Regions from separate parts of the Gordonia westfalica genome, predicted to be linked through region 3. Evidence: predicted binding sites of a transcription regulator. Region 3 holds the regulator's gene; each other region holds the start of a gene.

Region 1 (7,308 bases), 1.9 Mb from region 3:
CCCCGGTAACAAGCGCTTCGGTAGTCTGCTGGTATCGCCTTCAGGCAGGAGTGGCCCATGGGACGCAGGCCCCGCACCCGCCGTGGCGTGCCGTGGACGCGGCTCAGACGCCGGACCTCCGGGATGCTGTGGGGACTGCCCACGGTTCCGAGTCCTCGCGCGTGGGCGCGGGTCGGGCCGGAGATGCGGGCCCGGATCGCCCGCCACGCCACCGTCACCGCGATGACCGGCGTCGTCGTCAGCGATGCGCTGATCGGAGTCGAGACGTTCCTGCTGGTGCAACTCGCGTTCAACGGCGGTCAGCTCACCTTCGACGAGACCCTCGGCGCCCCCAACTTCCCGGCCGTCGTCGGCGCGATCATCACCGGGCTTCTCGTCAACCTGCTGCTCGGGCTGCTCGTCTTCCGGCCCCAGCTGCAGTGGTTTGTCAGTTGCCGGCCAGCCGACCATGCGCGTCGACGCGCCGTGCAACGCATCCCGGGACTCCAACTGCTGGCCACCGTCGCCGCCTGGTTCAGTGCGGCACTGTTCTACGTGCTGGTCGCCGACGACCTCACCGTCGCAACCGTCGCCGGCGTCGCGGTGGCGTTCACGCTCGCCGGCATGTCGAGCGCCTGTCTGACCTACCTGTTCGTCGAACGCGCCGCGCGACCGCTGGCGATCGTCGTCCTCGAGGACTTCCCGGCCAACCACGTGATGAACGGCGTCCGCATCCGGCTGCTCGCCGTGTGGGCGGTGAGTTCGGCGGTGCCGATGATCGGACTGCTCACCGTGAACGCCGGACGATTCACCGGGATGCTGCCCGACGTCTACGGCGCCGTCGACTGGACCACCGTCGTGCTCACCATCGTCGGACTCGCCGCCGGGGCCCGCGTCATCTTCCTGGTCGGGCAGGCCATCACCGATCCGCTGACCGAGATGCGTCGAGCCGTCCACCGCGTTGACCACGGCGACTACAACGCCCGCGTCCCCGTCTACGACTCTTCGGAACTCGGTGTGCTGCAACACGGATTCAACGTGATGGTGCAAGGGCTCGCCGAACGCGACCGCATGCGCGAGATCTTCGCCCGGCACGTCGGCGACACCGTCGCCGACCTCGCCCTCTCCGACGGCGTCGGCATGCACGGCACCAACACCGAGGTGGGTGTCCTCTTCGTCGACATCGTCGGCTCGACGAAGCTCTCCCACAATCGAAGTCCCGACGACGTCGCCGAACTCCTCAACGCGTTCTTCAGCATCGTCTTCGACGTCGTCGACCAGAACCGCGGCTTCGTCAACAAATTCGAGGGCGACGCCGCGCTCGCCGTCTTCGGAGCGCCCGTCGAGCTCGACGACCCCGCCGGTCACGCGCTCGCCGCGGCCCGCGATCTCGCCGACCGTCTCGCCAAGAGCCTCGACATCCGGTGGGGGATCGGCGTCTCCTACGGCGAGGTCTTCGCCGGCAACATCGGCGCCGAACGACGCTACGAATACACCGTCATCGGCGACCCGGTGAACGAATGCGCCCGGCTGTCCGACATGGCGAAGACCGGTCGCATCCCCGCCCTCGCCAGCGGCGCCGCGCTCGACTCGGCCGGCGCGGAAGCCGACGAATGGGAACTGCTGGGGAGCCGCATCATGCGCGGACGGTCCGCCCCGACCGAGTTCTACGCCCCCTCCGACCTCGTCGAACGGCTCGGGTCGTCGGGCAATCTGATCGCCGAGCTGCTGCGCCCGGCCCGACGCATCGTCGGCGCCAATCCACTGCGGCTGACGACGTTCTTCGGCGGCTGAGCACCCCACAGGCTGATTGAGCCGGTTGCGAGCGGTGCGCGTCGTCGTGTCTTGCGAAGCGAGCCACCGCGTCCTGCGGGTTGAGCCGGTAGCGAGCGAAGCGAGCCACCGTGTCCCGCTGGTTGAGCCGGTAGCGAGCGAAGCGAGCCACGTGTCCTGCGGGTTGAGCCGGTAGCGAGCGAAGCGAGCCACCGCGTCGAAACCCCCACTGCACCAGACGAGTCGTTGACGCGGTCCGGGGTCGTCAATAGCGTGGGCCGAAGGGTCGCGGCGCCGTCGCCGCGCCACAGACCACCCCAGGGGGCTGCGATGAACGGTTGGACGTCAGCGAACATTCCCAATCAGACAGGCCGCACCTTCGTGGTGACCGGCGCCAACAGCGGCCTCGGGGCGGAGACGGCGAAAGCGCTCGTCGCCGCCGGCGCCGACGTCATCCTGGCGTGCCGCAACACCACCAAGGCCGACGCCGTCGCGTCGAAGCTGGGACCCAACGCGACGGTCGCTCAGCTCGATCTCGCGGATCTGTCGTCGGTCCGGGCGTTCGCCTCGAGTTTCACCGGTGCCGACGTCCTCATCAACAACGCCGGTCTCATGGCCGTACCGCTTCGACGCACCGTCGACGGCTTCGAAATGCAGATCGGCACCAACCATCTCGGCCACTTCGCGCTCACCGCGCTGCTGCTGCCGAAGATCACCGACCGGGTCGTCACCGTGTCGCCGGGCGTGCATCAGATCGGGAACATCCAACTCGACGACCTCAACTGGGAGAAGCGTCGATACCGTCGGTGGCAGGCCTACGGCGATTCCAAGATGGCCAATCTCATGTTCGGACTCGAGCTCGCCAAACGGCTGAAGGAGGCCGGGTCGTCGAAGCAGTCCTTCATCGCCCACCCCGGTTATGCCGCAACGGAATTGCAGGGCCGGAGCGAGAACTTCACCGACGTCATGGCGAAGCTCGGAAACAAACTGCCGATCGCGCAGTCCGCCGCCGACGGGGCGCTGCCGCAGGAGTACGCCGCGACCATGTCGGGCCTGCCGTCCGGCACGTACTACGGGCCGACCAAGTTCTTCGGGATGCACGGTTCGCCCGGCCGGAACAAATACAAGAAGGCTGCCGACGACGAATCGTTCCGTGCGGCGCTGTGGGCGGAGTCGGAGAAGCTGACGGGGGAGAAGTTCGACGTGCCGGCGGCGGGCTGACAGTTCCCGATCACGTGCGCAGAAAGTGCGGGATGAGTGCCGGAAACCAGCACTCATCCCGCACTTTGTGTCCAGGCGGGTAGCGGTTGCTATTCGACCGAGAACGCGATGCTGTTCGACGCGCCGGAGATCAGGTCGGTGACGCGGATGGTGAAGTCGCCACCGCCCTTGAAGAAGTAGGACTTCACCGCGGTGCAGTCCCGTGTCTTGTACAGCGCGGCTTCCTTGGGCACCTTCGGTCCGGCGAGGCGGACCTCCATGCGGCACTCGTTGCCGTCGACGATGGGGCCGGAGTTGATGATCGAGTTCCAGCGCACGCCGAGGCGGGAGTTCTTGACGAAGGTGCCCGGCGTCGTCTGCGTGGCGCCCTTCGGGTTGTAGACCCAGACGTTGATGGACTTCACGCCGTTGCGCGCGTCCGCACGACCGAGCTTGCCGTAGTGGGTGACCTTGTCGCCCGACGAGCCGAACGCCGAGCTTCCGGAGTCCAGGCTGCCGCTGGCACTGCCGAACAGATCACCGACCGGGTCGGCCATCGCCGGAGTCGTCGGGATCAACATGGCGGCAGCAGCCAACAAGCCGGCGATACCGGAGCGCTTCATCGAGTTCCCCCTCGGAAAGATTTATAACGAATTGATTAAAGCATCGACGATGGGCCGCCGCTGGAGGACCCCTCACCCGGCGGCCCCCGCGTGGGTGCGCCGGATGTGCGGTTGCCCACTGGCGCGGGTCGTCGAGAACCGCGTGAGCTGCGTCGACGACGAGGCCTACCCCGCCCGCGGAGGTGAGCGTCGCCGCGTGCGCGAGTAGAGTTCCGCAGGTTCACCACCCCTGTACAGAGGAGTCCGCGGTGCCGAGTTCCGCGAAGGCCGGCACTGAGGCCGTCTCACCGGCCGACCGCCAGCCCGTCTTGTCGACACTGCGTTCGCCGAGCCGGCTGCGCACCGAGGTCCTGGCCGGACTCGTCGTCGCGCTGGCCCTGATCCCCGAGGCGATCTCGTTCTCGATCATCGCCGGCGTCGACCCGCGGGTCGGCCTGTTCGCGTCGTTCACGATGGCGGTGACCATCGCGATCGTCGGCGGTCGTCCCGCGATGATCTCGGCGGCCACCGGTGCGGTTGCGCTGGTGGTGGCGCCGCTCGTGGACAGCCACGGTCTGCAGTATCTGATCGCCGCGGTCCTGCTCGGAGGCATCTTCCAGGTCGCGCTGGGTGCGCTCGGCGTCGCGAAGCTGATGCGGTTCATCCCGCGCAGCGTGATGGTCGGCTTCGTCAACGCGCTGGCCATCCTGATCTTCTCCGCGCAGGTGCCGCATCTGCTGGGCGTGCCGTGGCTGGTGTACCCGATGGTGGCGACCGGCATCGTGATCATCGTCGGGCTGCCGCGGCTGACGACCGCGGTACCCGCACCGCTGGTCGCCATCGTGCTGCTGACCGCGGTGACGTTGATCGCGAGCGTGAAGGTGCCGAATGTCGGTGACGAGGGCGAGCTTCCGGACAGTCTGCCGGCGTGGGTGATCCCTGATGTGCCGTTCACCTGGGACACGTTGTCCGTCATCGCGCCGTACGCGCTGGCGATCGCCATCGTCGGCCTGCTCGAGTCGCTGATGACCGCCAAACTGGTCGACGACATCACCGACACGCACTCCGACAAGTCCCGTGAGGCCGTCGGGCAGGGTGTCGCCAACCTGGTCACCGGCTTCTTCGGCGGCATGGGCGGTTGCGCGATGATCGGCCAGACGATGATCAACGTCAAGGAATCCCGTGCGCGCACTCGGATCTCGACGTTCCTGGCCGGTGTCTTCCTGCTGATACTCGTCGTGGGACTGGGCGATGTGGTGGCCAAGATCCCGATGGCGGCGCTGGTCGCGGTGATGATCATGGTGTCGGTGGGGACGTTCGACTGGCACAGCATCAACCCGAAGACGTTGCGGCGCATGCCCAAGTCGGAGACCGTCGTGATGCTGGCGACAGTCGCGGTGACCGTCGCGACGTCGAACCTGGCCTATGGAGTCATCGTCGGTGTGCTGATCGCGTCGGTGTTGTTCGCGCGTCGCGTCGCGCACCTGACGGAGGTCGTCGAGGTCGACGGTCCAGACGAGAACACCCGCGTTTACAAGGTGGAGGGCGAGCTGTTCTTCGCGTCGAGCAATGACCTCGTGTACCAGTTCGACTACACCGCCGAGGAATCCAACGTCATCATCGACCTCAGCGACTCGCACGTGTGGGACGCGTCGTCGGTGGCGACCCTCGACGCCATCACCACCAAGTACAGGGCGAAGGGCAAGAACGTCACGATCGTCGGGCTCAACGACGCCAGCGCCGAACGGCACGGCCGGTTGAGCGGGCATCTGGGCGGGGAGTAGCCCGGTGTGGTGCCCCACTGCCGGCTGAGCCGGTTCCTCGTGCAGCGAGGCGCCCCTACCGCCGGCTGAGCCGGTTCCTCGCGCAGCGAGGCACCGCGTCGAAGCCCCCCGCAAGCCGACGTCGAACCCGCTGGGGATCGAGCTGCTACCTGTGGATACGACAGAGCCGCAGGCCTCGTCATCGTCCACAGTCGACCCATGTCCGGCTTCGTCTACATCCTCGAGTGCGCCGACGGCAGCCTGTACGTCGGCAGTACACGCAACGTCGAACACCGCGTCGACCAACACATGAGCGGGAAGGGTTCGAGGTACACGCGCTCACGGCTTCCCGTTCGTCTCGTCTATCAGAGAGAGTTCCCGCACATCGGTGAGGCGCATGCGGCCGAACGCCGCTTGCACGGTTGGTCGCGTGCAAAGCGTCGTGCGCTCATCGAAGGAAGAATGGAACTGCTGCCCGGCTTTGCGATGAAGGGTGGGCAGCGGAGGCTCGCGATCGACCCGTGAGGATGGCGGTGCGGGGGCTTCGACGCGGTGCCTCGCTTCGCTCGGTACCGGCTCAGCCGGCAGTGGGGGTGCCGGCTCAGCCGGCAGTGGGGGTGCAGGCTCAGCCGGCGCCAATCCTCGAACGTGCGTTCGATCTCGGTGTACGGTGGGGAGCATGTCCATCGGCATCCAGGGTTCGTTGTTCGCCGAGGTGGCCGCGGAACCGGCGCTCGGCGACCTGGCGGCCTCGATGACGCGGCGTCCACTCACCGACGGTGCGTGGGTGGACCTGTGCCCGGGCTGGATCAGCGGACCCGACGAGCTGTTCGACCGACTCCGCCGCGATGTCCCGTGGCGAGCCGAGCGACGTCAGATGTACGACCGCGTCGTCGACGTCCCCCGGCTGGTGTCGATCTATCAGAAGGACGATCCGTTCCCCGATGCGTTGATCACCGAGATGCGGTCTGCGCTGTCGCGGCATTACCGCGACGAACTGCCCGAAGGTTTCGCGACCGCCGGCATCAGCCTCTACCGCGACGGCAACGACTCGGTCGCCTGGCACGGTGACCGCATCGGCCGGGCGTCGACGCACGACACGATGGTCGCGATCGTCTCCCTCGGCGCCCCGCGGCCGCTGATGCTGCGACCGCGCGGCGGCGGGAAGTCGCTGAAGTTCACCCTGTCCACCGGTGACCTGCTGGTCATGGGCGGCAGCTGCCAGCGCACCTGGGAACACGCGGTACCCAAGGTGCGCGGCGTCGGGGCGCGGATCAGCATCCAGCTGAGGCCGCCCGGGGTGTGGTGAGCGCGGGTGCTCGTTTCGCGCGGTGGCTCGCTGGCGCTCGCTACCGGCTCAACGAGCGGGGGTGCGGGTGCTCGTTTCGACGCGGTGGCTCGCTGGCGCTCGCTACCGGCTCAACGAGCGGGATTTGCGGTGGCTCGCTACCGGCTCAACGAGCGGGATTTGCGGGCGCTCGCTACCGGCTCAACGAGCTCAGCCGGCGTTGGAAATCGGCGTGATCGGCAACCGCAGTGCGGCGGGTGCGTACTCGGGCACCGCGGGACGGGCGGGGTGCACCGGGGCGACCGGCTCGTACGACGCACCGAGCTCCGGACGCGGGTCCGCCTCACCGGCGTTCGGCCACATCGCGAGTGCGCGCTCGGCCTGGGCGGTGATCGTCAGCGACGGGTTCACACCCAGGTTCGCCGATACCGCCGAACCGTCGACGACGTGCAGGCCCGGATGGTTGAACACGCGGTGATACGGGTCGACGACGCCGTCGTCGGCGGAACGTCCGATCGAGCAGCCGCCCAGGAAGTGCGCGGTCATCGGGATGTTCAGCCAGTCGACGAAGGAACCGCCCGGGTCGCCGTCGATCTCGTCGGCGATCTTGCGGACGGCCTCGTGGCCCACCGGGATCCAGGTCGGCGGCGGGTCGCCGGCACCTGGCTTGCTGCGCAGCATCGGACCGAAACGGCCACGGCGC
Region 2 (7,308 bases), 330 kb from region 3:
GCAGGGTGCCAAGCCGATCATCCCGGGCATCATGCCGGTGACCTCGCTGGCCAGCATCAAGCGCATGGCCGAGCTGTCCGGGTCGGTGATCCCGCCGAACGTGGTGGAGCGTTTCACCAAGGCTGCGGGCGACGGACCCGAGGAGGACCGCGCGACCGTTCGCGCCGTCGGCATCGACTTCGCGACCGAGACCGCGGAACGACTCATCGCCGAGGGCGCGCCCTGCCTGCACTTCTGCAGCCTCAACTTCGCCAAGGCGACGTCAGAGGTGCTCGGCCGCCTCGGCGTGGACGTCGACGCCGTGCTGCACGTACCGGCCTGACCTCCGGTCTCAGCTGTCCTTCGGTGCGGTTGCCGGGGCGCGATCGGCGGCTGCCGACAATCCCTCGGCGGACAGGGTCGACGGCGTGGTGTTGACCGCGAGCGGTCGTCCCGGCCGAGGTCCGCGGTACCGCTTCGAGTACGCGATCCGCACGATGACCAGCACCGCGATCAGGCAGACGATGGCGACGAACCACGACCAGCTGCCGACCGCGGCGGTCGCCGGATCGGGGTAGGTGGCGTCGGCGCTGAAGTCCGACGGTTCGCCCGGCTCCGGGGTCCAGGTGACCGTCGACTCGCCGACCTGGTCGCCGTTGGTCGCCGTCACCGGCCCGCCGAACGTGACGGTCAGCTGCACGTAGTCGCGACCCGGGATGAGGTCGGAGAGGTCGGTGTCGCCGCGGAATCGGACGACCTCGCCGCTTCGCTTGGCGGTGAGGTCCATCGTCAGCGTGGTCTCGCCGTAGGCGTCGGCGATGATGTCGCCGAGCTGCCCGAACTGTCCGGCGGTCAGATCGGTGAAACTCGCGCGGCTGCCCACACGGGTGATCGCCTCGTCGACCTTGTCACCGGAACCCTTGTCGTCTCCCGCGGACCCCGACGGCGCCGCCGACGCGTCGCTCTCGTCCGGGCTCTCCTTGTACTCGGTCACCGAGACCTGCCCCATCATCGACTCGGGGAGGTCCAGTTGCGGCGCGCCACGGGGATTGTCCGGTGACGTCGCGACGATGACACTGCCGGAATACCGGTCACCGACCGTCGTCGAACGCTCGAGGCATCCGGCCATCAGCGGGGACATGAGGAGCGCCACGACGGCCACCGCCACCGGCATCAGCCTGCGGTGACGGGACTGATCGCGGTGGGACTTCGGTGCACCCTGCTGGGGATTCGACGATCGCACGCTGCTCATCGTGCCAGACGCTCACCCGATCAGGCGTCTCCGACGCTCAGCGGACCGAACGTCTCCGACGCTCAGCCGGAACGGCGTCTCCGACGCTCAGCCGGAACGGCGTCTCCGACGCAGGGCGGCGTGGCCGGCGATGTATCCGCTCGCGCCGGTCACCCCGCCGCCGGGATGCGTCGACGCCCCGGCCAGCAGCAGGCCGTCGGCGCCGGGGACGCGGTGGCCCGACAGATCCGGGGTCGGTCGCCACATGAACATCTGGTCGATCGACATCTCGACGTGCATGATGTTGCCGCCGATCAGGCCCAGTTCGGACTCGAGATCCTCGGGGGTCTGGATGTGGCGGTGCGCGATCGACTCGGCGAAACCCGGTGCGTGACGATCCACCTCGTCGCAGACCGCCGCGGCGGCCTGTGCGCCCGCCGTCGCCCAGTCGCCTCCGGCGACGCTTGCGCCCGCCGTTGATCGAGCACCGGCGAGCCGGTAGGGGTGCCACTGGGCCCACAGGTTGATCGCGTGCCGGCCCTCGGGGGCGAGGGTCGGATCGATCGCCGAGAAGCTCATCGCCACGACCGCGGGCCGCGGCGGCAACGCTCCGACCGCCGCGGCGGCGTGCGCGCGGACGAGGTGCGCACGGTCGGTGACGAGCAGTCCGAGTGCCGAGTGGACTCCGTGCGCGGGCAGGTCGTCGGGTAGGTCGCGGTAGGCGGGTAGCGCGGTCGTGCCGAGGCGGACCGCCATCCCGATCCCGCTGCCGACCACGATGTCGCGGCGCCAGCGGTCGAGGGTCCCGGCGTCGAAATCGCCCGCCGCCAGCAGATCCAGGGTCGCGAGCACATGGCAGGCGTTGATCACCGTCGGCGTGCAACGACGTTCACCGGATTCGGTCTGCACCCGCCAGTGGTCGCCGCACCGGGTGATCGAGACGGCGGGATCCCCGCAGGCGATCCGACCGCCGTCGGCCCCGATGCGATGTACGAGCGCATCCGTGAGCGCACCGCTGCCGCCGATGGCGCGGCCGGGTGGAATCCGGTGCATCAACGCGGCGAATCCGACCATCGGCGCGGTGCCGGGTGCGGTCATCGGCGGTCCCGACTGGGCGCCGAACCAGGCGAGTCCGGCCTTGAGCTGTTCGGAGTCGAAGTACCGGTCGAGAAGGGCGTCGCCCGACGCCATGAGCTCGGCGGTGAGATTGAGCATCGCGCCGCTGCGGCGTCCGACGATGCCGGTGCGTTCGGTGGTCGCGGTCGAACCGAGGCCGAGGAAGGCCCGGCCGAACTGTCCCATCGTCGCGGGCCGGTAGAACGCGTCCATGACGGCCGCCGCCCGCGGCGTCCACGTCTCGACGAACTGCCGATACGCCGCGGCATCTTTTGCGCCGCACGACCGTTCGATGGACGCGCAGGTGGCGTCGAGGTCGGTGCGGAAGACGATGGCCGGCGCGGTCGCGGTCGCCGGGACGAATGCCCACGGGTCGCAGTCGATGTAGCGCAGTCCGTGCGCGGCGAGGTCGAGGTCGTCGAGGACGGGGGAGTGCCGGATCATCAGGTGAGCCGAGGAACCGCGATCGATGAGGTGCCCGGGGAAGCGTTCGACGGTCGAGACGGCGCCGCCGGGGATCTCGTCGCGTTCGAGCACCTCGACGTCCCGGCCGGCCTGTGCCAGATAGGCCGCGGCGATCAGGCCGTTGTGGCCGGCGCCGATGACCACCGCGTCGCGCCGATCGCCGTGGCCGCTCATGCGTGTCCTGTGTCGTGCGCGTTCTTCTCCGGATGTGCCACGACTTCTACCTTCCGGGTTGTGGGGGACCGGCGGGTGGCGGTTGGAGATTCAGGGGCAGCGGACGGCCCAGGAAGGCGAACGGCCGAGGGTCGCCGGTGAAGGTGAAATGACGGAGGACATCCGAGAAACCCATGCGCCGGTAGAGCGACCACGCCCGGTTGCGTTCGGCCGGGATCTCCGGTGTGGACAACAGGACGTGGCGTTCGGGCCGGTCGGCGAGAAGCCGTGCGAGCAGCAACTGCCCGATGCCGTGGCCCTGTGCCGTCGGGTGGACGTGGAGCTCGGTCAGCTCGAAGTAGTCGCGGGCGATCATCTCGATGTCCGCGGGCGAGCGTCCGGTCTGTCGCAACCCGAGCCGGAGTTGCTGATTCCACCACTGGCCGGTTGCCCCCGTGTATCCGTAGGCGATTCCCACGAGGACGTCGTCGGGACCCGTACCCACGGGCAGTCCCACCCGGCGGCGAACGGTCGGCATCGACTGCGCCTCGTGTGGGGGCAGCGTGGCGACCGCTCCGATCGCACGCCATCCGGGACGGGCGATGTGTTCGCGCCACAGGGCGGCGCGGTGCACCTCGGTCCCGCGGGGGTACCCCATCGCGGTCACGTAGACGTCGAGCGCGGGCTCCAGCCACACGCGAGAGTCCTGACCGTTGAGGTTCACCAGGCGGATCGTCAAAGTCGGATCGCTCTCCGGCTCACCGGGCGGGCCGCACCGTCCCGGTCAATGCGTTCTCCGACCATCTGGTGTGACTGTCCTCTCGGTATGGCGGACCCGGCGGAATCGGGTCACGGGACCCGGTGTTGAAGATGGGTGCGGGGCGCGGACCCACGCCTTGAAGAGACGCGCGTCGCTAGCTATATTGAACGTGTCGAACGGGTGTTCGATGAATGTGCCTCCGCAAGCTGTTCGCGTTCATCCCGACGACATGACGGTCCGGTGGCGGACGAGGGAAGCGTCTGCCACCGGGCGCCGTCGTCAGCGAGTGAGGAGGATGCCATGCCCGGTCGGCCCACATCCAGGCGGTCCGCCCCCGTCGACCCGGTGATGGTCGGACGTGCGCGCGATCTGCTTGCGCGCGCCCATCTCCTCCTCGACAACGCGGACGGGGTCTCCGACGACGCCGAGCGTTTCCGTCAGTTCTATCTCGTCGCACTTCGTGCAGCCGGTGCCGCGCTGGCGATAGGCGAGCCGGTCGGTCCCTCCCGTCGCAAGACGTCGAACGCCTGGACCCGCATCGGCGTCGTCGCTCCCGAGCTCGCCCCGCTGGCGGCGCGCTTCGCCTCGCTGTCGTCCGTGCGGATGAAGATCGAGTCGGGGATCATCCGAACACTCGACCCCGACAGCGTCGCCGGCATGCGACTTCTCGTCCTCGATTTCCTTCGGCAGGTCGAAACCCTGGTCATCGCTTACGAGCAAGGCAAATTCGGGACAGAGGAGCCCCAAATCGGGCGAACGGCGTGAGGCCTGACACACTTTCGACGTTCCGTTGTCGTTCCGGTATGCGCATCCGACTCCGCAACAGAGAGTAATGGTGGTCGCGGCTGATTTCACCTCGTATCATGGGAGAATAAGGCGCAGACGCCCCACCGGTCGCGGTTGACCGTCGTCGGCGTCGCGGATCAGGGAGAAGGAGGGTCGGTGCCACTTTCGGAGCACGAGCAACGCATGCTCGAACAGATCGAGAGCGCTCTGTACGCGGAAGACCCCAAGTTTGCGTCCAGTGTCAAGCGTCGTCGGCTGGGCAAGTCGAGTGGTCGTCGTCGCCTGCAGGCGGTGGCGGTCTTCGTCGTCGGCCTCGTGATGCTCGTCGGCGGTCTCATCATAGGGATCGACATCGGGGGCTTCCCGATCGTCAGCCTCCTCGGCTTCCTGGTGATGTTCGGTGCCGGCCTCTTCGCCCTCTGGGGTGACGACCTCGCCGACTCCGCGACGTCCGCGCCGCGCGGGGGAGGCAAGAAGCAGTCCGGGTCATCGGGCTCCAAGCGCAAGCTGTCGGAGCGGATGGAAGAACGATTCAACCGTCGGTTCGAGCAGGAGTAGATCTCTCGCCGGCCTGACGGTCACAACTCTCACACGAGCCGCGCACCCCCTCGGGGGTGCGCGGCTCTTTTGTCTGTCGCCCCGTTTCGCCGCGCCGTTCGTCTGTGGCCCCGTGTCCACGCCTCCGGCTTCCCCCCACCGTCACCCACGCGCCGCCCCACCTTCCCTCACCGGCGTTCCCCACCTCGCCCCACCAGGGGTCCCCACTTTGCCCCACCAGCGAAGAAACGCAGGTCGCACGGGTACCTGGAGTATCACCAAACACGTATGTCACGCGCTTGATCGACGTCCGACGGGCCGGAATCGACGATGACACGCAGTACCACCAGCAGGGTTTTGCCCATCTGAACTGCGGATTTGCTGAATGTGGAAAGCCGTGTGGGCCTCTGGGGTGGAAAGTGGAGGAAAGTGGGGTACTGTGGCATCACTGGGTGAAGCGGTCCGGAGCGCAGAACCCAGGGGCAGGAGGCGTCGACGTGTCAATGCGATTTGTCGGCACCTACACGCCCAAATTGGACGACAAAGGGCGACTCACGTTGCCCGCCAAGTTCCGCGATGCATTGGCAGGAGGGGTAGTGGTCACCAAAGGCCAAGACCACAGCTTGTCGGTGTATCGGACCGAAGAGTTCGATGTGATCGCGGCGAAGATCGTCGAGGCGTCACGCAACGACCCTGACCTGCGTGCGTTTCAGCGAACGTTCTTCGCCGGCTCGGAAGAGCAACGACCGGACGGCCAGGGCAGGATCAGCCTGTCCTCCGACCATCGGATCTACGCGGGACTGTCCAAGGAGTGCGTGGTGTTCGGTAGCTTCGATCACCTCGAGATCTGGGATTCGGCCGCATGGAACGAGTACCAGACCCAGCACGAGGAGAACTTCTCGGCAGCGAACTCGGCCGCGTTGAACGCGGTCTTGTAGCCGAGAGGGGACCACAGGCGGAAGCGGTGCACGGGCTTCGGGTGGCACGAGGCCCCGGTCCGGTCCGACCCTGGCGTACTTCCCCAACGCCAGGTGCGCGATCGGGTCGGGACCTCGCTCCATCCGGGGCGCGGCCCGACGGTGATCCCCACCGTGACGTGACGTGACATGACACTCCTGGCGACAGATTCCGTTCGCACCGATACGCCGACTCAGCCGACCGACCTGGCCGACACGCCGATGGGGGCACTCCGTGGATGACACTGGTGACGACACTCGTCGCTCCGGCGAGTTCGGCCACATCCCGGTCATGGGCCGCCGCATCGTCGAATTGCTCACCCCGGCACTGGAATCAGATGACCGGCGCGTGTTCCTCGATGCGACGCTCGGTGCCGGTGGGCACAGCGAACTCATCCTGAACACGTTCCCCAACGTGCACCTCGTCGGCATCGACCGCGATGCCTCCGCCCTGGAGATCGCCCAGCGCCGGCTCGAGCCGCACGCGGACCGGATCTCGCTGCACCAGGCCACCTTCCACGAGATCGCCGACGTCCTCGCCGACGCCGGTGAGGAATCCATCGACGCGGCCCTGTTCGACCTCGGCGTCTCGTCGATGCAGCTCGACCAGGCCGGTAGGGGATTCGCCTACTCCGTCGACGCGCCGCTGGACATGCGCATGAACTCCGACGATCCGCTCACCGCCGCGGACGTCCTCAACACCTACAGTCACGGCGAATTGGCCTGTGTGCTCTCGGAATACGGCGAGGAACGCTTCGCCGGCAAGATCGCCTCGGCGGTCCTGCGGGAGCGCGAGAAAGAACCGTTCACCACCAGTGCGCGCCTCGTCGAACTGCTCTACGCCAGCATCCCGGCGGCGACCCGCCGCACGGGTGGGCACCCGGCCAAGCGGACCTTCCAGGCGCTGCGCATCGAGGTCAATCACGAACTCGACGTCCTGCGTGAGGCATTGCCGACGGCACTGTCGGTGCTGACGGTCGGCGGACGCGTCGCGGTGATGAGCTACCAGTCACTCGAGGACCGGATCGTCAAGCGGGAGTTCGCGACTCGCACGACCTCGACGTCGCCGCCCGGACTGCCCGTCGAACTGCCGGGTACCGCCGCGGAGTTCCGCCTCGTGACCCGCGGTGCCGAGCGTCCCGACGAGGAGGAACTCACCATCAATCCGCGATCGGCCCCGGTGCGGGTACGCGCGGTCGAACGAGTCGAGAAGAAGGGCTGAGCATGACGATCCTGCACGAGGCCCCCAATCGTCCCGGCTCCGGACGCTCTGAATCCGGTCGAGCTCGCGGCAGCCGTTCCGACACAGGGCGTTCCGAAGACGA
Region 3 (7,308 bases):
ACTCGGTCCGGTTCACCGATCGTTCCGGCGCCGACACGCTCATCCGGGTGATGACCGACGGCATCCTGCTCCGCGAGATCGCCACCGATCCGATGCTGCGCCGCTACGACACCCTCATCATCGACGAGGCCCACGAACGCAGCCTCAACATCGACTTCATCCTCGGCTATCTGCGTCGACTTCTACCGCAACGCCCGGATCTGAAGGTGATCATCACCTCCGCGACGATCGAGCCCGCCCGTTTCGCACGGCATTTCAGCACGCCCGACGCCTCGGTGCCGGTCATCGAGGTGTCCGGGCGCACCTACCCGGTCGAGATCCGTTACCGGCCGTTGAGTCTGCAGGAGCGTCCGGACAGCGGTGACGACGCCGGTGGCGGCGAGCACGCCGACCTCGATCAGATCCAGGGCATCGACGCCGCGATCGACGAGTTGTGGGCCGGCGGCCGCGGCGACATCCTGATCTTCCTCCCCACCGAGCGCGACATCCGTGAGACCGCAGATGCATTGGGGCGCCGGACCGGCAACGGAAAGAGCGGCGGCACGGAGATCGTCCCGCTGTACGCCCGGCTGTCGATCGCCGACCAGCAGAAGGTCTTCGCACCGTCGAACGGTCGCCGGATCGTGCTGGCCACCAACGTCGCCGAGACGTCGGTCACCGTGCCCGGTATCCGCTACGTCATTGACACCGGCACCGCCCGCATCAGCCGGTACTCGACCCGCACCAAGGTCAACCGTCTTCCCATCGAACCGGTCTCGCAGGCCAGCGCCCGGCAGCGCGCCGGCCGATGCGGTCGCGTCGCACCCGGTGTGTGCATCCGGCTCTACAGCGAGAACGACTTCGACTCGCGGCCGGCGTTCACCGACCCGGAGATCCTGCGCACCAACCTCGCCGCGGTCATCCTCCAGATGACCTCGCTGAAACTCGGCGAGATCGCCGACTTCCCGTTCGTCCAGCCACCCGACGAGCGCGCCATCCGCGACGGCATGGGTGTGCTGACCGAACTCGGTGCGATCACCGTGAACCGCGACAGCGGCCCACCACGCCTGACCCCGGTCGGCCGCTCGATGTCGCGCATCCCGGTCGACCCGCGGATCGCCCGGATGCTGATCGCCGGCCGTGAGCTCGGCTGCCTCGACCATCTTCTGGTCATCGCCTCCGCGATGTCGTTGCCCGATCCGCGCGAACGGCCCGCCGAACACCGCGAGGCCGCCGACACCTCACACCGTCGCTTCGTCGTGCCGCAGTCGGACTTCCTGTCCTACGTCGAGCTGTGGCGCTATCTCGACGAGCAGCGCAAAGAATTGTCCAGCAGCCGATTCCGCCGGATGTGCGAGCGCGAGTTCCTGCATTTCCTTCGCATTCGGGAGTGGCGCGATCTGCACCGCCAGCTCACCGAGATCGTCAAGGACCTCGACTGGCCGGTCAGTCCCATCGGTTCCGAACTGCCCGAGGTCGACGCCGACGCCGTTCACAGAGCCATCCTCTCGGGTCTGCTGTCCAACATCGCGGCACGCAACACCGAGGGCCGCGAGTTCACCGGCGCGCGCAACACCACGCTGATGATCTTCCCGGCGTCGCCGCTCGCCAAGAAGCCGCCGCCGTTCATCATGGCCGCCGAGGTCCTGGAGACCTCGCGACTGTTCGCGCACACCGTCGCCGGCATCGATCCGCTGTGGGCGGAGAAACTGGCCGGCGATCTGGTCAAACGCACGCACAGCGAACCGCACTGGTCGGCCAAGCGCGGCGCGGCAATGGCCTATGAACGGGTCACCCTCTACGGGGTCACCCTCGTCGCCCAGCGTCGCGTCGACTACGGCCCCATCGACCCCGTGGTCTCGCGGGAACTGTTCATCCGCCACGCCCTCGTCGAAGGTGACTGGCGAACCCAGCATCCGTTCTTCGAACGCAACCGGGCCCTGCTCGACGCCGCTTCCGACGTCGAGAACCGAATGCGCACGCGCGGACTGGTGATCACCGAGGACCAGCTGTTCGAGTTCTACGACAAGCGGGTCGGCTCAGAGGTCACCTCCGCGCGCCATTTCGACACGTGGTGGAAGAAGACCCGACGCACCGATCCCGACCTGCTGGACCTGAAACCCGAGGACGTCACCGCCACCGAGGCCGCGCCCACCGACTACCCGGGTGCGTGGCAGCAGGGCGACACCCGGCTCGAACTCCGCTACCGTTTCGAGCCCGGCGCGCCGGACGACGGCGTCACGGTGATCATCCCGCGGGCACTGCTCCCCCATGTCCGCTCGGCGGGTTTCGACTGGTCGGTTCCCGGCATGCGGTCGGAACTGGCCACCGCACTGGTGAAGTCGTTGCCGAAGCAGTTGCGCAAGTCGATGTCCCCCGCACAGCGGTTCGCCGATCTGGCACTGGGCCGGCTCACCCCGCGCAGCGAACCACTCGCGGTCGGGCTCGCCCGTGAACTGTCCACGATCACCGGGTTGACGGTCACCGCGGCCGATTTCGACCTCGAACGGATTCCCGCTCATCTGCGAATGCATTACGCGGTCACCGACGACGCCGGCCGGATCACCGCACGCGCCGACTCGATCGCCGAACTCCAGCGTGCGACCACGCCCGCGGTGTCGAAGACGGTGAAGCGCACGCTGTACCGGACCTGGACCGACGACGGCATCGGCACACTCGCCGAACAGCGGACCGTCGACATCGCCGGTCAGCGCCTCACGCGCTATCCGACCATCGACGCGATCACCGACGACGCCGGACGCAGCCGTGGGGTCGTCGTCATCGACGCGGCGTCGGAGCAGGCCCGTGATCGCCTCGCGGAGAGGGGAATCGTCGCGCTCCTCGACCTGGCGATACCGCCGCTGCACCGGCGAGTGGCCGGTTCGCTCGGGGCCACGGAACGACTCGCACTGAGCCAGAGCCCGTATGCCGATCTCGATGTCCTGCTGGCAGATTGCACGCGCCGCGCGATCCGCGACGTGGTTGCCGGCCTCGGCGCCGGGACGCTGTCCGCGGTGCGTTCTCCCGAGGCGTTCAGCGCCCTCACCGAGAAGATCCGTCCCCGCATCACCGAATCGGCGCCGGAGTACTTCTCACTCGCGGTGGAAGCGCTCGGTTGGGTGGCACCGGTACGTGCCGCGATCGACCGCCATGCGGGTTCACTGGCCGCCGACGACGTCGCCGAACAACTCGACAATCTCGTCTTCGACGGATTCGTGGCCGCCACCGCACGTCGCCATCTGGAGAACGTGCCGCGATATCTCGCGGCCGCGGAGGCACGGCTGGCGGCTCTCCCGGCGTCCGCCGCGCGGGATCAGGCCGGGGTGTCCGTCGTGGACCGGGTGACCGAACGGTGGGCGCAGCGCCTGACGCAGGTACCCGAACATCGGCGAGCCCACGTCAACGACGAGGCGCAATGGCTCGTCGAGGAGTTACGGGTGGGGTTGTTCGCCGAACGACTCGGCACCGCGTTCCCGGTGTCGGAGAAGCGGGTCCTACGAACTCTTGATCGACTCGGCTGAGGCGGCGCGCAGATCGTCGATCTCCCGCTGGAAGTCCTCGACGGAGTCGAACGAGCGGTACACCGACGCAAAACGGAGGTAGGCCACCTCGTCGAGGTCGCGCAGGGGCTTCAGGATCGCGAGGCCGACCTCGTTGCTGGGGATCTCGGCCGACCCGCTGGCCCGCACGGTGTCCTCCACCTGCTGTGCCAACTGGGCGAGGGCGTCTTCGGCGACGTGGCGTCCCTGGCATGCGCGCCGGACACCCCTCATCACCTTCTCGCGACTGAACGGCTCGGTGACGCCGTTGCGTTTGACCACTGCGAGCACGGCGCTCTCCACGGTCGAGAAGCGTCGCCCACACTCCACGCAGGAGCGGCGACGCCGGATGGCCTGCCCCTCATCAGCGACACGCGAGTCGATGACCTTGGTGTCGTCGTTCTTGCAGAAGGGGCAGCGCATCGTATCCTCACGCACGTCACGGGACACTGTGGTGCAGCCGCGCCGCACGCCAGGCCGGTACTCGGCCGGTCCCTGTGACATCGAGGATACCGCCCGGGGTCAGTGGTACCGGGGGGTGAGGAGCGGCTGACCGACGCGCAGCCCGCTGGACGCCAGGTCGTTCATCTGGATGATCTCGTCGACCACCGCTTCACGCGGCATCTCGGGGGCGATCCGCGACGCGATGGTGCTCAACGAGTCGCCGGACCGCACGTGCACGACCTCGGTGCCGACCGAGGCGGGCGTGACCGATGCGGCGTAGTTCTGCCCGACGATCGCGATGACCCACACGGCCAGGGCGAGCCCGACGCCGGCGAGGACCGCCGTGGCGGTACGACGACGGCGGCGGATGACAGCCGCGGGAGCCGGAGCGGCGGGACGCGCGGCCGGGACCACCGGTCCGCGCCCACGGGTACCGACCGGTGCGGCGCACTGGGTGGAGTTGACGCGGCGGACCCGGATCGCCGACTCCGGCACCGGACGGTTGTCGACGGGCCGGCGACCGTCGGTGCGTCGGGGCGCGCGGGGACGATCCAGGACGTCACCGCGGACGGTGTCGGTGTGGCGGACGGGGTCGATGAGAGTGGCGGTGCGCATGGTGCCCTCCGTGTTTCCGGTCGAACGGGGTTCGTACTGCGACGGCGTCGTCGCGTTCGAACCGTTCGAATGTCGATCATCTGTTCGATGAACTGATGTTCGATTTGTAGCACGGCGCTCCGACAATTGTCTCGCGACACGTCGAACAAATGTTTGATGCGGTCGGCATTCTCGGCTAGGGTCGTGGACAGACAAGCGGTCTACCAGCACGTTCGGAATCGAGAGGAAACCCGATCATGAGCGATGACGGCGGTAAGCGCACCGGAGCGCGGGGCGCCGACGAGCCCGTCACCCCGGCGGATGTGGCGGCGGCAGAGGCCTCGCTGACGCCCCGCCAGCGCGGAGTTCTCGAGGTGATCCGCAAATCCGTGCGCGAACGCGGCTACCCCCCGAGCATCCGGGAGATCGGTGACGAGGTGGGTCTCACGTCCACGTCGTCGGTCGCCCATCAGCTGCGGACGCTGGAACGCAAGGGGCTCCTCAAGCGCGACGCCAACCGGCCGCGTGCGGTCAACATCGCACCGAGCGATCCACCGCCGCCCACCTCGCCCGCCGGCGGCGCGCTGCCCGAGCCCACCTTCGTGCCCGTCCTCGGCCGGATCGCCGCCGGCGGTCCCATCCTCGCCGAGGAGGCCGTCGAGGACGTGTTCCCGCTTCCCCGCGAACTCGTCGGCGAGGGGTCACTGTTCCTGTTGAAGGTCGTCGGCGAATCGATGATCGACGCCGCGATCTGTGACGGTGACTGGGTCGTGGTCCGTCAGCAGAACGTGGCCGACAACGGCGACATCGTGGCCGCGATGATCGACGGCGAGGCCACGGTCAAGACGTTCAAACGCCGGCAGGGACACGTCTGGCTGATGCCGCACAACGAGTTGTTCGACCCGATCCCGGGCGACGAGGCCGTCATCCTCGGCAAGGTCGTCACCGTGATGCGGCGAGTCTGACCTCGTCACTGTCCAGGATCGCGGCGGCAGCCGCGCGGGCCGCAGCCGGATCGGTGGCGGCCAGCGCCGCTGCCGCCGCTTTCTTGCATGTCTCGAGGGTGACCGCGCCGAGCTGGGCGCCCACCGCGGGGGCCGCCACCGGAGCACTCGACAAGGACGTCACCCCCAGGCCGACGAGTACGCAGGCGAGGTACGGGTCCGCGGCCGCCTCACCACAGACACCCACCGGCTTCCCCTGATCGCGTCCGGCCTGCGCGACCATCGAGATCAGGTGCAGCACAGCGGGTTGCCACGGATCGGTCAGCGCCGCGAGGTCGGCCGACATCCGGTCGGCGGCCATCGTGTACTGCGTGAGGTCGTTGGTGCCGATCGAGACGAAGTCGACCTCGGCGAGGATCGCCGGCGCGAGGATCGCCGCGGCCGGGACCTCGACCATCACCCCGGCGACGAGACCGCGTTCGCGCACCTGTGCGGCGAACGCCGCGGCCTCGGCGGGTGAGGCGATCATCGGCGCCATGACCCATGGCCGGGCTCCCGATTCCTCTGCGGCGCGGGCGATCGCGTCGAGCTGATGGGCGCGGATCTCGGGGTGCGCCAGGGCGATCCGATCGCCGCGGACACCGAGTGCCGGGTTGGCCTCGTCGGGGTGGGAGACGAACCGAAGCGGTTTGTCCGATCCGGCGTCTAGGGTCCGCACGACGACCTTCCCGCCTGCGAACGCGTCCAGCACCTCGCGGTAGATCGCGGCCTGCTCCTCCACCGACGGTTCGTCGGCGCGCTCGAGGAACGCCAACTCGGTACGGAACAGTCCGACCCCTTCGACCGGCTGGCCGGTGGCAGCGCGGGCCGACGCGCCGTCGGCGACATTGGCCAGGATCGCCACCTCGACGCCGTCGGCGGTCCGGCCGGGACCCGACCAACCGGCGACGCGCGCGGCGTGGTGCCGGTACTCCTCGACCCGGGCGGACGCGACGGCGTCGTCGGGGTCGACGACGATCTCGCCGGTGGTGCCGTCGACGAGAATCGCGGTGCCGGATTCGATCTCGCCGAGTCCGCCGACCGCCACGACACACGGGATGCCGAGTTGACGGGCGATGATCGCGGTATGGCTGGTGGGTCCGCCGAGTCGTGTCACGAGCGCGATCGTGGCGGCGGGATCGAGGCCCGCGGTGTCGGCGGGGGCGAGATCGTCGGCCAGGAGGATCGAGGGCACCTCAGGCGTGGGTACACCGGGTTCGGGAAGGCCCAGCAGTTCGGCGACGACGCGGTCGCGAACATCGTTGAGGTCGGTGACACGTTCGGCCATCAGCCCGCCGAGCTTGGTGAACACCGCGGCGAACTGTTCGGTGGCGGCGACGGCCGCGGACGGCGCCGAGGCGCCCTTCGCGATCAGTGCCGATGCCGCGCCGATCCAGCCGCGGTCCTCCGCGAGCCCGGCCGTGGCGGCGAGCACCTCGGCGGCGACGCCGGTGTTCTGTGACGCACGCTCGCGCAGCCGCGCGGCGACGGTGGCCGCAGCCTCGGTGAACCGCGCGCTCTCCTCGGCGCGCCGGCCCTCCGCGATCTCGACCCCGGCGCCGAGTGCCTCCGCGGAATGGTCGGGGCGGCGTCCCGGCCAGAGCGCGGGCCCGTGAGCCACTCCACCGACAACCGGCGTCCCCGTCAAAATCTCCGTCATGTGACCACGGTTACAAATTCTTCTTGACTTGTCAACACAAACAGGCGTAAACACAGTTACTACAACACGCAAAGTCACATGTTCCCACATTCACGGGAGCGGCCAGACT

What was found. Region 3 encodes LexA, which represses DNA repair genes until DNA is damaged. Its sites were predicted from a motif close to CGAACANNTGTTCG; they were not measured.
Region 1: BLU62_RS17175 (alpha-ketoglutarate-dependent dioxygenase AlkB) is a predicted target of LexA. The motif match lies at 5,961-5,974, and genes of this name have one in related genera.
Region 2: BLU62_RS10175 (SAV_6107 family HEPN domain-containing protein) is a predicted target of LexA. The motif match lies at 3,878-3,891, and genes of this name have one in related genera.

What each region holds. Positions count from the first base shown of each region.
Region 1 is NZ_FNLM01000034.1:2,589,145-2,596,452, reverse strand. It holds gene BLU62_RS17200 (adenylate/guanylate cyclase domain-containing protein) at 58-1,773, shown strand; gene BLU62_RS17195 (oxidoreductase) at 2,083-2,973, shown strand; gene BLU62_RS17190 (hypothetical protein) at 3,063-3,575, opposite strand; gene BLU62_RS17185 (SulP family inorganic anion transporter) at 3,824-5,338, shown strand; gene BLU62_RS17180 (GIY-YIG nuclease family protein) at 5,537-5,842, shown strand; gene BLU62_RS17175 (alpha-ketoglutarate-dependent dioxygenase AlkB) at 5,997-6,626, shown strand; gene BLU62_RS17170 (GMC oxidoreductase) at 6,816-7,308, opposite strand, start outside.
Region 2 is NZ_FNLM01000034.1:1,058,305-1,065,612, reverse strand. It holds gene metF (methylenetetrahydrofolate reductase [NAD(P)H]) at 1-322, shown strand, start outside; gene BLU62_RS10190 (LppM family (lipo)protein) at 332-1,231, opposite strand; gene BLU62_RS10185 (phytoene desaturase family protein) at 1,319-2,965, opposite strand; gene BLU62_RS10180 (GNAT family N-acetyltransferase) at 3,012-3,683, opposite strand; gene BLU62_RS10175 (SAV_6107 family HEPN domain-containing protein) at 4,005-4,469, shown strand; gene BLU62_RS10170 (DUF3040 domain-containing protein) at 4,647-5,048, shown strand; gene mraZ (division/cell wall cluster transcriptional repressor MraZ) at 5,525-5,965, shown strand; gene rsmH (16S rRNA (cytosine(1402)-N(4))-methyltransferase RsmH) at 6,219-7,205, shown strand; gene ftsL (cell division protein FtsL) at 7,208-7,308, shown strand, end outside.
Region 3 is NZ_FNLM01000034.1:728,725-736,032, forward strand. It holds gene hrpA (ATP-dependent RNA helicase HrpA) at 1-3,500, shown strand, start outside; gene nrdR (transcriptional regulator NrdR) at 3,474-3,941, opposite strand; gene BLU62_RS08675 (LysM peptidoglycan-binding domain-containing protein) at 4,041-4,577, opposite strand; gene lexA (transcriptional repressor LexA) at 4,814-5,521, shown strand; gene BLU62_RS08685 (phosphoenolpyruvate--protein phosphotransferase) at 5,499-7,199, opposite strand.